3 regions of the Rummeliibacillus sp. SL167 genome follow, and region 2 is predicted to be linked to each of the others. Evidence: riboswitches for the same ligand, from Rfam matches in the RefSeq annotation. Region 2 holds a riboswitch; each other region holds the start of a gene.
What was found. A riboswitch is a leader RNA that binds a small molecule or an ion and turns the genes downstream of it on or off. The one in region 2 is predicted to bind S-adenosylmethionine.
Positions count from the first base shown of each region.

Region 1: linked by a shared signal. The riboswitch ahead of FEZ13_RS15665 (methionine ABC transporter ATP-binding protein) and the one ahead of FEZ13_RS11835 (PLP-dependent transferase) in region 2 are both predicted to bind S-adenosylmethionine.
Region 3: linked by a shared signal. The riboswitch ahead of FEZ13_RS11290 (bifunctional homocysteine S-methyltransferase/methylenetetrahydrofolate reductase) and the one ahead of FEZ13_RS11835 (PLP-dependent transferase) in region 2 are both predicted to bind S-adenosylmethionine.

Region 1 covers NZ_VCBM01000004.1:73,286-78,384, forward strand. The annotation lists gene gltC (glutamate biosynthesis transcriptional regulator GltC) at 1-338, shown strand, start outside; gene FEZ13_RS15655 (MetQ/NlpA family ABC transporter substrate-binding protein) at 739-1,581, opposite strand; gene FEZ13_RS15660 (methionine ABC transporter permease) at 1,640-2,308, opposite strand; gene FEZ13_RS15665 (methionine ABC transporter ATP-binding protein) at 2,298-3,326, opposite strand; SAM riboswitch class I at 3,706-3,810, opposite strand; gene FEZ13_RS15670 (thioredoxin family protein) at 3,867-4,175, opposite strand; gene FEZ13_RS15675 (toprim domain-containing protein) at 4,189-4,530, opposite strand; gene gcvH (glycine cleavage system protein GcvH) at 4,881-5,099, opposite strand, start outside.
Region 2 covers NZ_VCBM01000002.1:74,248-79,346, forward strand. The annotation lists gene FEZ13_RS11830 (DASS family sodium-coupled anion symporter) at 1-1,003, opposite strand, end outside; SAM riboswitch class I at 1,421-1,536, shown strand; partial or broken gene FEZ13_RS11835 (PLP-dependent transferase) at 1,699-2,338, shown strand; gene FEZ13_RS11840 (homoserine dehydrogenase) at 2,712-3,698, shown strand; gene FEZ13_RS11845 (MerR family transcriptional regulator) at 3,857-4,087, opposite strand; gene FEZ13_RS11850 (response regulator transcription factor) at 4,370-5,071, shown strand.
Region 3 covers NZ_VCBM01000001.1:2,509,330-2,514,428, forward strand. The annotation lists gene metH (methionine synthase) at 1-1,070, opposite strand, end outside; gene FEZ13_RS11290 (bifunctional homocysteine S-methyltransferase/methylenetetrahydrofolate reductase) at 1,051-2,910, opposite strand; SAM riboswitch class I at 3,158-3,256, opposite strand; gene FEZ13_RS11295 (class A sortase) at 3,374-4,036, opposite strand; gene FEZ13_RS11300 (protoporphyrinogen oxidase) at 4,179-5,099, opposite strand, start outside.

The DNA.
Region 1 (5,099 bases), on a different contig from region 2:
ATGAAGGATTCGTGTTATTCCCAGATGGGTACATCTTAAACAAAGTAGTGGTAGAAGCATGTAAATCTGTTGGCTTTAGCCCCAAAATTAGTTCAGAAGGAGAAGATATGGACGCTTTAAAAGGTTTGGTGGCAGCAGGCATAGGCGTTACGCTCCTACCGGAAAGTGCGTTTTACGATTCGACTCCTCGGCGCACAAAAAAATTAGCTCTTGTTGAGCCACCATTTACACGTAATGTTGGTGTGATTTATCCTGTTAATCGAGAACTAGCACCATCTGAAAAAATTTTCTTGAATTTTGTGAGTCAATTCTTTACTAGGTTATCTCAATTCAAATAAAATTCACGTACCATCATATCATATTCAAGAATAAATCTATGTGAAATCATTATATATATTTTTTGAAAAAAATAAAATTCTATACGTAAACATTTTTTCTCTTGTCCCGATCCAATTGACCATCATTTTTTTTGCATATGGATTACAATCATTGATTTTTCCATAAACCGGCATAAAAAATTTATGTTTCTAAATACAAAAAGACGCTAAAACAAATAATGTTCTAGCGTCTTTTTCTCTTGCATTGATAAGCGAGAAGTTCCAACCGCAAGACTTAAGTACAAGCAGACAATGAGACATACAAATCACTGCCTAGAAAAGTCTTTTGTTTCAAACTTCACTAACACATAGAAGAAAATGAACACCACTATGTGAAATTTTATTTTGCTTATGCTATTAATTATTTAGATACTGGTACTACTGAACCTTTCCATTCTTCATTGATAAAATCTTGAATTTCTTTTGAATGTAATACGTCTACTAATTTTTTCACTGCTTCATTATCTTTGTTTTCTTTCTTCACAGCTATAACATTCACATATGGAGAATCTTTATCTTCAAGAGCAATTGCATCTTTTGTTGGGACTAACCCAGCATCGATTGCGAAGTTAGAGTTGATAACAACTGCATCTCCTTCTTTGTTTTCGTACATTTGTACTAACATTTCAGGGGCAGTTTTTGTATCGATTTTTATGTTTTTAGGATTTTTAGCAATATCTTTGATTTCAGCTGATGCTTTATCAACGCCATCTTTCAATGTGATTAAACCTTTAGCTTCTAATAATGTCAAAATACGACCTTGGTCAGCTACAGAATTACTGATAAGAATAGTTGCACCCTTTGGAAGATCATCTAGAGTTTTATATTTTTTAGAATAAATACCGATTGGTTCAATATGAATACCTCCAGCATTTACAAAGTCATATCCATTATCTTTAATTTGTTGTTCAAGATAAGGAATGTGTTGGAAATAGTTTGCATCTAAATCACCAGAATCAAGATCTTTGTTTGGTAATACATAATCTTGATATTTTTCGATTTGTAAGTCAACGCCCTCTTTTTTAAGAATTGGTTGCGCTTTTTTAAGAATGACAGCATGTGGTGTATTAGAAGCACCTACTACCAATTTTGTTTCTTTTGCATCTTTTTTTGAATCGTCAGAAGCAGATTTATCATTGCTTCCGCAAGCTGCTAAACTTAATGCTAGTGAAGCTGTTAGGATTCCTGCTATTAGTTTCTTCATAAAATAACCTCTTTTCTATTTTTTCTCTATGTGAACGTTGAAACAACGTATACACCAATTATCGTTTATCCGTTTTCGATGTGATGAAATCCCCGATAAATTGAATGATAAATACAATGATTAACACTAATATGGTAGCGACCAAGGTTACATCGTTACGACTACGTTGAAACCCATCCATAAATGCCAAATTGCCTAAACCACCTGCACCGATTACGCCTGCCATTGCGGTGTAGCCAACTAATGCTACCGCAGTGACCGTAATACCAGAGATTAGAGCTGGCAGAGATTCTGGTATTAAAACTTTCCAAATGATTGTCCAAGTTTTTGCCCCCATCGAGCGAGCGGCTTCAATAACACCCTTATCGATCTCACGCAAAGCAATCAGAACCATCCGAGCATAAAAAGGTGCGGCACCGATAATCAAAGCTGGTAAAGCTGCATTGGCACCACGAATAGTACCTAATAAGAATTTTGTAAATGGAATTAAAAGAATAACTAAAATGATAAATGGAATAGATCGGAAAATGTTAACAAATGAACCTGTTAATACATTGACAATCTTATTCGCCCAAAGCTGTGTTGGACTTGTTAAAAACAATACAATCCCAAGAACTAGTCCTAAAATAAATGTAAGAAGTGTGGAAACAGCTGTCATATAGATGGTTTCTCTAGTAGCTTCCCACATCATTTCCCAATCGACATTCGGAAAGAGATCATTCAGCATTATTGATCACCTCCGATTTAATGCCTTGTATATCTAAATATTGAATAGCTTTCGCTACATGATCTGTATCGCCAACAATCCGGACAATTAATGTACCATAAGGTCCGCTCTTCGTAGGTGAGATATTGCCGTGAACAATATTCACGTCAACATTGAACTCACGTATTAGTTGTGAAATAACAGGTTGTTCTGTTTTAGAACCTACAAAGAATAACTTAATCAGTTGATCATTTGGATAATCTTCCAGCATTTGTGAAATAGATTCTTTATGTCCTGCTGTTTCCGTTACTTGGGAAACAAATTTTTGGGTGATTTCTGCTTTTGGAGATTGGAAAACTTCGAGAACATTTCCACGTTCCACAATCTTTCCTGCTTCCATTACTGCAACGCGATGGCAAATCTTACGAATGACATGCATTTCATGAGTGATTAATACAATGGTTAACCCCAGTTTTTCATTGATACTTACAAGTAAATCTAAAATTGCATCCGTCGTTTCTGGATCAAGAGCTGACGTAGCCTCATCACAGAGCAATACTTCTGGATCATTGGCCAATGCTCGAGCAATCCCCACCCGTTGTTTTTGACCACCAGAGAGTTGAGATGGATAAGATTTTTCTCTTCCTTTCAAACCAACTAGCTCGATTAGTTCAAGCACCCGTTTTTGACGTTCTGCTTTGCTAATACCCGCAATCTCTAATGGAAAGGCTATATTTTCTTCTACTGTTCTTGACCATAATAAGTTGAAATGTTGGAAGATCATACTTATTTTATGACGAGCATTTCGAAGTTCTTTTCCTCTTATCGCTGAAATGTTTTGTCCGTTTACAATAACTTTCCCTGATGTAGGTTTTTCTAAACCGTTGAGTAATCGGATCATTGTACTTTTCCCAGCGCCGCTATAACCGATAATGCCAAAAATCTCGCCATCATTTATTGATAAGTTAACATCATTAACTGCAGTAAGATACCCATTAGCGGTTTTGTATTTTTTTACGACATTTTCTAACTGAATCATTATCAAAACCACCTTCTATTTTTAAGCGACTGACATGTGAATGTAACTATACATTTGTTTGTCGAATTAGAAAAACTATTTCATTCTTAACCTTGTCCATATTTAATATATTGCTGATATTCCTCAACAGCCCGCTTGCTCCTGCGGTTACTCGTCGCAGAAAGAATTTGCTCCTGCGGTTACTCGTCGCAGAAAAAACATGCTCCTGAGACCGCTTATTGCAGAAATGGCTTCACCGTAAGATCTATACAATTTCTTGCAAGAAGTCGCTACCTTTCACTCAAGTATGAGTGTATCAGCAATGTTCTATGTAGGAGTCCAAAATAAAAACCCTTCTGCAAGACTAACAGAAGGGTTCACGTGCAATTACGAAACCGTTCTCTCATCTCCCAAAGTTGTTCACTTTGCGTGAATTGGCACCATATCACATTGTGACGGTTGCCGGGCTTCATAGGGCACTTCCCTCCACCACTCTAAATAAGACAACGTAAATAATTATTTAATTTATGTCTGTTACTTTACCACTCTATGTTAGCATCGTCAATCTTTTTTCTGAAATTTATCAAATAAATATAAAACAGATCGGAATGCATAAATTTTATCTTCTATTTCCCCATTTTTTGCAATCAATAAACACGGAACACTTTCAATCTCATAATCAATAGCTATCTGTTTAATATAATTGATATTTGCTTTTCCTATTGGAACATCTGGAAAAGTTTCTTCTATTATTGCCATCATTTTAGATGCAATTTTACATGTACCACACATCGGGGTATATAAATAGAAAGCGCATAATGATTGGCTTTCCTTTGTACTCTCCCATTGTTCAATAGACCATTCTTGCATGATATGTCATTCCTTATTCTATAAGATAAGCTGGGTTTACTTTAAAATTCGCAGCTAATAATATTCTAGCTAAATATTTTCTCGGTGTCGCTTCAACTTGTTTATATAAAGTACGCGTTCGTAAAAAGTATGCTTCTGGATATTCTTTTTTCATCAAAGCTCGTAAACAATCACCTGAATAATCTTCATCAAAAAAAGCATACAAATCATATTCTTCATAGGGGTAAATCAGTTCTTCAAGGTTACTTGCGCTAATAGTTCCATTTGTACAAAGTATCGGAATATCTTCTGCTAATAAGGGTTGAATTTGCAATTTATCTTGCCTACCTTCTACAATAAGCACTTTATCAGACATGCTAATCACTCCTTACAGTTTTGTCCCGCATAAACAGGCAGTAATCTTATAAGGGTTGCTCTCTGGAATAAAGTGAGTAACTGCCTGTATATGCCCGACTGGTTCAACTAACTCTCAATAGGCTAAGAAACACCCATTGTGACAAGTTTCACTTTGTCCCGCATAAACAGGCAGTAATCTTATAAGGGTTGCTCTCTGGAATAAAGTGAGTAACTGCCTGTATATGCCCGACTGGTTCAACTAACTCACAGTGGGCTAAGAATCGCCCACTGTGACAAGTTTCACTCAATCCAACTTGAAATTGTACATAAAAACGCCAACACAAAAGTGTGGCGCCTCTATAGTAAAAATTATTCTTCGATTAGCTCTTTATATTGATCAGCTGTTAGTAATTTATCGATTTGAGAACTATCCGTAGGTTCTATTACAACCATCCATGCTTTTTCATATGGTGATTCGTTCACGAATTCTGGACTATCTTCTAATTCCTCATTGATTTCAACAACTTTTCCTGAAACCGGCGCATAAATTTCTGATACAGTTTTGACAGATTCAACACTACCAAATGG
Region 2 (5,099 bases):
GCCCTTCCACCTGTTTCCAATTGAAAACACCTACTTTAGGAGCCAATAAAATAGCAATAGCAACAATAGTAACGGTTGTTGTATCAAATGGGTGTAATTTACCTTCTGTTGCCCAGAAGAATAGTAATACCAAAGAAATAATAATCAGACGAATTTCAGATGCTTTGACAGGTCCTAATTCTTTCAATTGAGACTGGATCAAATCTTTACCACCCTCAATTTTTTGCGTTTCCGGTTTAATCAAATGAATCATAACGAAAAATAGCACGATTGACATAATAACCGAAAATGGTGCTGCATACATGAACCATTCACTCCAAGAAACATCTGTTTGGAATTCCTTATTGATAAAGCTTAATGCGACCATATTTTGAGCAGCGGCTGTTTTAATCCCCACATTCCAAATAGAGACAGCTTGTACAGAAGTAATGACCAATAACGCTGCAAGTTTACTATCTTTTGGAAGACCAAAAGCTGCGACCATACCTAGTAGGATTGGTACTACAGCTCCTGCTCGAGCGGTAGCACTTGGTACGAAAAATGCTAAAATAATAGATACAATAATGGCTCCGAACACAATGCTTTTTGTTTTCGTACCGACCATCGACAAAATCCATAAGGCAAGTCGTTTATGTAAATTTGTTGCTTGCATGGCAGCGGCTAAAAAAAGAGCAGCGGCAACGAGTGCAACGGCAGAATTACTAAAGCCGCCTAAAGCCATTTTTAAAGCATTAGCAGTACCGTATTCTAAAGAAGGATCTTCAATCGTTGGCGCTAGACCGATTGATACGGCTGTGATGGCGATAATCATAGCGGCACTAACTGGATAAGAAACCGCTTCTGTTACCCATAAAATAACGGCGAATCCAAGAATAGCTAGACTTCTTTGGCCAGCTACAGGTAAATCTCCACTGTTTGGCCAAAATGTAATAATAATTAGTACAGCAAAAGCTAGTCCAATCCATAATGGTTTTAAATTTTTTTTCTCTTTCGCTTTATCCATTCTTCTCATCCCTTTCTTATAATTCCATTATAAGGTGAAAACATAGGATAAACATATGGAATTATGTCGAAAAAAGGAAAATATATGAAAATATTTTATTTGGATAGTAAATGTTTGACCTATCAAATAGAGCCTTCAAAATCGTGTAAAAGCAAAAGAAAATAAGAATGTAAATGTAAAAATATTGTATTGGTAAAGTAAAAATAAAAATGAATACAGATAGATTTTCTTATCCGATGCTCAGGTAATGCCTCAATTCAAGTCACAAGTAAGAGGCAAGGGATAAAGTGTGAATGGAAAAATTTTCTATGCAAAATTTTACTTTATTAAAATAATTAATAATTTTGAAAAATTTATTGACTTTTCATCCGAGTATCTTCTATACTTACGACAATAAGATGGAACAAAATCAAATAACCTTTATCAAGAGCGGCGGAGGGATAGGCCCTGCGATGCCCAGCAACCAGTGAGTGTATGTGTACTTGCTACGGTGCTAATTCCTACAGATTTTACTCAAATCTGAAAGATAAGGGGAGGAAATTACGAATCAACCCTCTTCTTACAGGAAGAAGGGTTTTTATTTTTAGGTTCTATACGGAAAAGAAAGATATTGAGGTAAGTGTACGATTAATATTTTGTTTGCTAACTCTAACATTTTACATAGAACTTTTTATCCCACTTTAACGGGCAGTAAGACAATCGCTGATGTAGCAGTTGATGCTGGTACATTTGATTGGACTCGCGGTAAATTTCCTGATTATACAGAACCAGATGTGTCCTATCATGGTTTACGCTACGGAATCGATACAGCAAATGTAGCGTTTGCTACGCGTTTACGTGTCCAATTATTGCGCGATTTCGGCCCAACACTTAGTCCAGAAGCAGCATTCCAACTACTTCAAGGACTAGAAACATTGCACTTACGTGTTCCTTACTATAATGAAAATACGCGAAAAGTGGCTGAGTACCTTCGCCAAAATGATCAAGTAGAATGGGTTCATTTCAATGGTTTTGAGGATAGCGAATTCGCTCCACTAGCTAAAAGATATTTATACAATGGTTATGGATCAGTATTAACATTTGGTATCAAAGGTGGTCGTGAGGCAGGGCGTCAGTTGATCGATCATATCGAATTGTTCTGCCATGTCGCAAATGTTGGGGATGCTCGTTCACTCATTATTCATCCAGCATCTACAACTCATCAACAATTGAGCTATAGAAGAATTAGAAAAAGCTGGAGTTCCAGAAGAATTAGTACGTCTTTCGATTGGATTTGAATCAGCAGAAGATATCATCGCTGCATTAGAAGTGGCATTTGCAAAGGTAAGTAAGTAGGTACATTGAAAGCTGAGAAAGAATAAAAATCTTTTTGTGAATACTATAGAAAGGGTGACGTAGTGGCGGCGTTTACTCTTTTCTTCTCTGTTGTCTAAAATAATTTTTTTATTTTTTTTGAAAATGAGAAAATTTGATAAAATCAACGATGTAAGCGTTTTTCATGACCTCCCAGAAAAAACATTTGTCCTTCTCAGAAAGATTTTCCTTGTAATCTGTCCGCATGTAAGCTAAAATCATCATTAAGTTCAATAATTGAGAATTTCTTTACATGTACGGGTCACATATTCATGATACAAAATGATCATTTGAATACGTATGATGTGGTTCTGCGTATTTTTAGATATAGAGAAAAAATTTGGAGGCGAATAATATGACAACGGTGAAGGTAGCAATTTTAGGTTTCGGCACAGTTGGTCAAGGAATTTTTCATATTGTTAATGAAAAGCGAGAGCAATTTAAACATACTTTAGGAGTAGACATTGAAATCGCTAAAATTCTTGTAAACAATGTGAATAAGCCGCGTCCGCATGCTCCAAAAGAATTACTAACAGATAATTTTGAAGATATTCTTGCAATCCCTGATTTAGAGGTTGTTTTTGAGGCAATTGTTGGAGAGGAGCCTGCATTTAGATATTTGTCTAAAGCTATTGAAAAAGGTTGTAACATTATTACAGCAAATAAAGTGATGTTTTCTAGGTATGGTTTAGCCTTACAAAAAAAGGCAAAAAAATATGGTGTTCAGGTTGGGTATGAAGCGACTGTGGCTGGTGGTGTACCAGTTATTAAAACAATGCAGAACATCCTACGTGTAAACGAAGTAAGCCATATCCAAGGTATCTTAAATGGAACTTCCAACTATATCCTAACGCAAATGCGTAGTGAAGGCTTACCATTTGATAAAGCATTACGAGATGCACAAGATTTAGGCTATGCTGAAGCTGATCCATATAATGATATCTCAGGTCAAGATCCATTCCGTAAGTTAATGATTTTAAGTGCATTAGCATTTGGAGAACAACCGAATTGGGATGATGTAGATGTCGTGGGTATCACTGGAATAACAGCCAAACAAGTAGCAGAAGCAAAAGCAAAAGGATTACGTTATCGTCACATAGGAGATGTTCGCCGTGATAAAGTAACGGGTAAAATCGTTGCGACAGTTGGACCACAATTAGTAGGTCCGGAACATCCTCTCTATAATATTGAAGGTGTGAATAATGCAGTGGCATTAGACACAAATTATATCGGAACACTTACGCTTGTAGGTCCAGGAGCTGGTATGTTTCCAACAGCAAGTGTAATGGTTGAAGACTATGCAGATATGTTGGTGAAAACACCTGCTGTCGTTTCGATTTGACCATTAAAGAACTTTGTTATACAAGAAGGTTTCGTATCAGGTAGTAAAGCTCCCATATAAAAAAACTTCCATTGATGAAGTTTCATTTTATCAAAATCTGCTTATTCTAATTTTAGAGATAAGCAGATTTTTTTGTTTTTGGGACATGTTATTACAGTTTAATCTTCATCTTTAATATCAATATCCTCAGGTATAGGGGTATTTTTCCATATTTCAATTTCTTCTTTTATTCTTTGTAGTTGTTCGTGATAACGTTCGAATTGATCACTACTAATTAGCATCTGTTCACCATCATAGACAGCACGAATCCGGCCTTCTAACACATAACGCATCACTTGCTGTTCTGGCATAGAAATATCCTTTGCCGTTTCCGCCACTGATTTGTACATCACGCAAGGCCTCCTTTTTCCCTTTTATCCTTCACATTATAATCAATGAAAGTACAATCCTCAACTTTTTATAAAAATTGTCAAGGTTATTCATGGAAAATATTAACAAATTATTGTTAAATCGGTTTTAAAAAATTTTTTGGAAGAAACATGGGAATCCTGTAAACTATAAGTAACTATATAGAAAATCTTAAGAATTTCTTCATTTTTATGATGACTACTTTTTAAGATTTCATCTGTAAGATGATACCCATAAGGAAATAAAGAAATGAGGTGTAAGACGTGGAATCTTATACAATTCTAGTAACAGATGATGATCAGGATATACGAGATGGTATTGAGATTTATTTGAAAAACGAAGGATATCACGTGTTAAAGGCTGCAAATGGTGTGGAAGCACTTGAACGATTAACGGAAAATGAAGTACATCTCATTATTCTAGATATTATGATGCCTGAACTTGATGGCATCCAAACCACTTTTAAAATTCGAGAAGAGCGCAATATCCCGATCATTATATTAAGTGCCAAAGTGGAAGATTCAGACAAAATTCATGGCTTGTCTGTTGGAGCAGATGATTATGTGACGAAACCATTTCATCCGTTGGAATTGATGGCTCGGGTAAAATCCCAACTGAGACGTTATGTAAAATTAGGTACTTATAGTGAACATCCAGGGAAAATAGTAGTTGGTGGTTTATCGTTAGATACAGAAGCGAAAGAATTGTTACTTGATGGCGAACCTATTAAATTAACGAAAATCGAATATAACATTACAGAGCTTTTATTAATGAATGCAGGTCGCGTTTTTTCCATTTCCGAAATTTATGAGCGAGTATGGCAAGAACCTGCCTATAACGCAGAAAATATTGTTGCGGTACATATTCGTAAAATTCGAGAGAAGATTGAAGTAGATCCTAAAAATCCAAGATATTTGAAGGTGGTATGGGGAATTGGCTACAAAATGGAGAAGTCATCGTCGTAGTACGTTTATTTGGTCGGTCATTGCACTT
Region 3 (5,099 bases), on a different contig from region 2:
TCCACAATAAGCCTTTTAAATTTACGAGAGCCGATAACGTTCGTCCGTTCACCCACAAATAATGGACGCATAGAATCATCGTAGATCAATGGGTCAATACCAGAAACCACATGACCATGTTCGTGATCCGGCTTTTTACGCGGCTTACGGTCCTTTACAACCTCGCGTATTGCTCGAATATGAGCAGGCGTTGTGCCACAACATCCGCCTACCAAATTTAGCCAACCTTTATCTGCAAAACCAGCAAGTTTTTTAGATAAAGTTTCAGGGGTCTCATGATAATGCCCTTCTTCATCAGGTAATCCCGCGTTTGGATAACAACTAATATAGCTTGTCGCAATTTCTGATAGTGATCGTAAATGGTCCGTCATAAATTCCGGTCCTGTCGCGCAGTTCAAGCCAACAGATAGTGGTTTAATATGTTCAATGGAAATATAGAATGCTTCAATTCCCTGACCAGCAAGCGTTGTCCCCATTGGCTCAATCGTTCCCGAAATCATCACAGGAATTGTTTTATGTAGCTCGTCAAAAGCTTGCTTAATACCAAGCGTACCTGCTTTTACATTTAGCATATCTTGACTTGTTTCAAGTAATAAAACATCCGCTCCACCTTCGATCAACCCTTTTGCTTGTATATAAAAATCATGTTGTAGCTCATCAAAGGTAATGCCACCTGTTACAGATAATGTTTTGGTTGTTGGCCCCATAGAGCCTGCAACAAAACGTGGCCATTCTGGAGTTGAAAACTCATTTGCCGCCTTCTTCGCAATTTCAACGGCTTTTTTATTGATTTCCTCTGCTCGGTCTCCTAAATGATATTCGTTTAAAACAACTGGTGTGCCACCAAACGTATTGGTGCTAATAACATCTGATCCTGCTTCAAGATATGCGCGGTGAATCGATTCAACAACGTCAGGGCGTGTGATGTTCAAATATTCGTTACAGCCTTCATACTCTTCTCCGCCAAAATCCGCTGCTGTTAAATTTGCATTTTGCAACATTGTTCCCATAGCACCATCTAATACTAAAATATGATTTTTAAGTCGTTCCTCAATGAGATGCTTTGACATAGTTGCTTTCTTCCTCTCTCTTGTAATCTAGTTCGCGAATATAATTTATCAATTCGATTGACATATCATAATGCATAAATGGTGTGATCAAATAAATACCATTGAACAGTTCAGCCGCTGTATCGATCAACTCTTTTGCAATAGCGATTCCCTCTACCTTTGCAGCTTCTTTATCTTCTCCTGTTACCCTCATACGTTCTAATACACTTTCTGAAAGTTTGATACCCGGTACCTCATGATGAAGGAATTCAGAGTTTCTTAAACTAGTAAGGGGCATGATGCCAATGAAAATAGGTGTATCTAAATGCTTCGTTGCTTCGTATACTTCGATTATTTTTTCCTTGCTATAAACAGGCTGTGTGATGAAGTAATCTGCCCCCGCTTCAATTTTTTTCTCCAAGCGCCCCACCGCACGCTCAACGACACGAACATTTGGATTGAATGCCGCAGCAATGGAAAAATTCGCTTTTTTCCGCAATGGCTTTCCTGAAAATGAAATACCTTCGTTTAATTGTTTGATCAATTGAATAAGTTCAATACTTGATACATCATAAACGCTGGTTGCACCTGGAAAATCTCCAATTTTTGATGGATCTCCCGTAACAGCTAAAATATCATGAATTCCCAAAGCATTTAACCCCATTAAATGTGATTGCAACCCAATTAAATTTCGGTCACGGCAAGTAATATGAGCAAGCGGACGAATATGATGGCTTATTTTTAAGATGGAGCCCATCGCTATATTGCTAATGCGCGGTGAAGCAAGCGAGTTATCCGCCATTGTGATCGCATCTGCTCCAGCTTCGTATAAAGCCTTTGAACCCTTTATAAATTTCTCGATTTCTAAATTTTTAGGTGTATCGAGCTCAACAATGATGGAACGTTCGTTTTTGGCCTTTTCATGAAGTGGTTTATAGGGATCTTTTGCTGCCTCTTTAATTTGAATAACTTCTTTATGTTTGACTACTTTGTGATAAATGGGTGGTAGATCTGCTAATCGATGTTTCATGGCAGCTATGTGTTTAGGCGTTGTTCCACAACATCCGCCGATTAGGCGTACACCTTGATCTCTTAGCAAAACTGCAGAACGTCCGAAATAATCTGCCTCAGACTCATAAACAATTTTTCCATCTTCAACATCCAGTAAACTTGCATTTGGATAAGCCGAAAGAAAAGCCTCTGTAGGGAGCTCTACATCTTCGAACGCTTGAATGGTATGGTGGGGACCAAGGCGACAGTTGACTCCAACGATATCTGCACCAATCGCTTCTAATTGATGGAGCGCATCGTTTAAAGACAAACCGTTTTGCAATATCCCTGGTTCATGCATAGATACTTGAGAAATGATAGGAATATCCGTTATTTTACGTAAATGCTTAACGGATGCTGCAAGTTCATCAAAATCATAATAAGTTTCGAGCAATAACCCATCTGGATTACCCGCTAATAAATAACCTGCTTGTTCATCCAAACATCGAATAATTTCTTCTAAAGTTGCATCACTTTTTCGTATTCCTCGAATACCACCAATTGTGCCTAAGACAAACTGTCCACCCTTTGAAGCTGCTCTTTTAGCAATTTGAATGGCACCCTCGTTAATCTCTTTCACTGAATTTTCTAGTCCATAACGTTCTAATTTGATGCCATTCGCTGTATAAGTATTCGTCTGAATAATATCTGCACCTGCATCAATGTATTGCTGATGGATATTTTCAATAACTTCTGGCTTTGTAACATTCAATTCCTCATAACAATAGTCGATACCATATGAATATAATAATGTCCCCATTGCACCATCTGCAGTTAGCACTTGGGATTGAAGTTTCTCTAAAAGTCCCATATAGTCCATCCTTTCTTTTTCTAAATAGTCCGTCACTATAAAGCACAACTTTCCACAATGGGAGATGTGCCTCTATCCCAATGAATATTTGTTGACGGATCAGGCATTTTACAGGCAGAGAATCCCCACATACTCGGCTATTATTTGTAGCCCTGAGTGGCAAAGCTTACTACCTATTCATGCAGAATAAAATAAAAAACCTTCTTACAAAATAAGAAGGTTTTAGAATGATCATTTATTAATTCCCTTCTTATCTGCAGGATTACTCCACTGGAATTAGCACCTGACCATTTGGCTGGTTGCTGAAGCTTCTTCGGGCCAGTCCCTCAGCTTCTCTTGATAAGAAATGTTATCTAATTGTTAGAATAATTAAAAGAATCATACCTCTTTATCTTAATTTCGTCAAGACAATATGAAAAATAGAGTTATAATTGCACATTTTTTCTCCATCAGCACACTTAACTCATTTGCTTATCTTGAAATATTTTGTATCATCTGTGTATGCTTGTTTATTAATCAGTTTTCCTCTAATAATCATACGTTTTTCACCATTATAATTACATGTCACTAATGTAAGTAACTTTTCATCTTGTTGATCTTCAATCACTTCTACTTGTGTAGGTGTAACGATGAACATCGTTGAAATTTGATATTCATATATATTCTTAAAGTCCGTGATATAAACCATCATACCTTTTTTTGCTTTTGTTAATGGGCTGAATAGAGTTTTTCCATTATTCATGTTATGTCCAGCTAAAGCGTAGTTGCCCTGTCCCATTACTTGATCTCGTTTCATCGTTCCTGCGCCAATAGTAAGATTGATATTCGAAATACCATAAACAATGGGTAGCTGTAGGTGAACATCTGGAACACTAATGGCTCCAATTGCATGAACATCTTTCTTTTTTGTTTGGGCATTGATGACATCTTGTAGACCGATATTTTTCACTTCTTTAAAATCAAATGTTGTATCAGGTGATGTTTCTATTTCTTTCACATTCGACTTTTGAATGGTTTCTTCAGACATATTGGCAACTAAATAGCCCATTATTGGTTTCTGAAAAATGAATACGAATCCAATAAAAAGGAATAAGATCCCAAGCACTAGCCATAATTTTCTGATCATCTTATGAACCTCTTTCATCTTCTCTGTCTTTCCATCTTACATACCCGCATCTATTTTGACAAACAAAAAACCAAGAATGGAAAATCCCCCTCTTGGTTCATTTGAATTTTGTCATATATAAATATTTTTTGTGATAATTTTTCTATACTAATTGGCTAGCGATTTTCTGTGCTGTATCTTGACCATTTTGGATACAACTACCAATTCCAACGCCATAGTATGAGCAGCCAGCTAAAAGGACATTAGGATATTTTTCTTCTAATTGAGCATTTAAAGATTTGACCATTGCCGCATGCTCCATGCCATAAATCGGCATTAAATCATTCCACTTTGTAATATTTACAACAGTTGGCTTTCCATTTAATTTTAATGATTTCCTGATATCATCCAATACGATCGCTGTTATTTCTTCTTCGCTTAAATGTTTTAAATCTTTAAATAAGGGGTTCGCACTTTTATAAAATACACGAATTAACAAGTTGCCTGATTCCGATGTATGCTTCCATTTACGACTTGTCCACGTGCAAGCATTACATTTTACATCATTATTTTCAGAAACAATATAACCTGTACCATCCGCCGGTAGGTTTTCATCCGGTATATCAAAACCAACATAGACGGCTATAATAGACGCATTATGGATCGTATTTAAATCTTGATCTATTGCTTTATCTTTCAAAATTTCACTCGTCACGGCATGTGGTGTGGATAACACAACAAAATCTGCAACAATATCTTCATGCTTATCAAATGAACAGATGTATTGTTGACCTTGTTTTTCTATATTTGTCGTTGCAACACCTTTGATGAATTCTACATCCGTCAATGTTTCCTCTAAACGATCAATCAATTGTGACAAACCATTTTTAAAAGAGATGAACTTTTTATTGGCTGACTTTTGGAACTGCTCGCGATTTGCACCGAAGCCTTTGATAATACTGCCGTATTGTTCCTTATAGTCAAGTAGATATGGTAGTGTGGAAGCCATCGTTAATTTGTATAAATCACCTGAGTACACGCCAGACAATACTGGTGCAATTTGCTTTTCCACTAATTCTTTGCC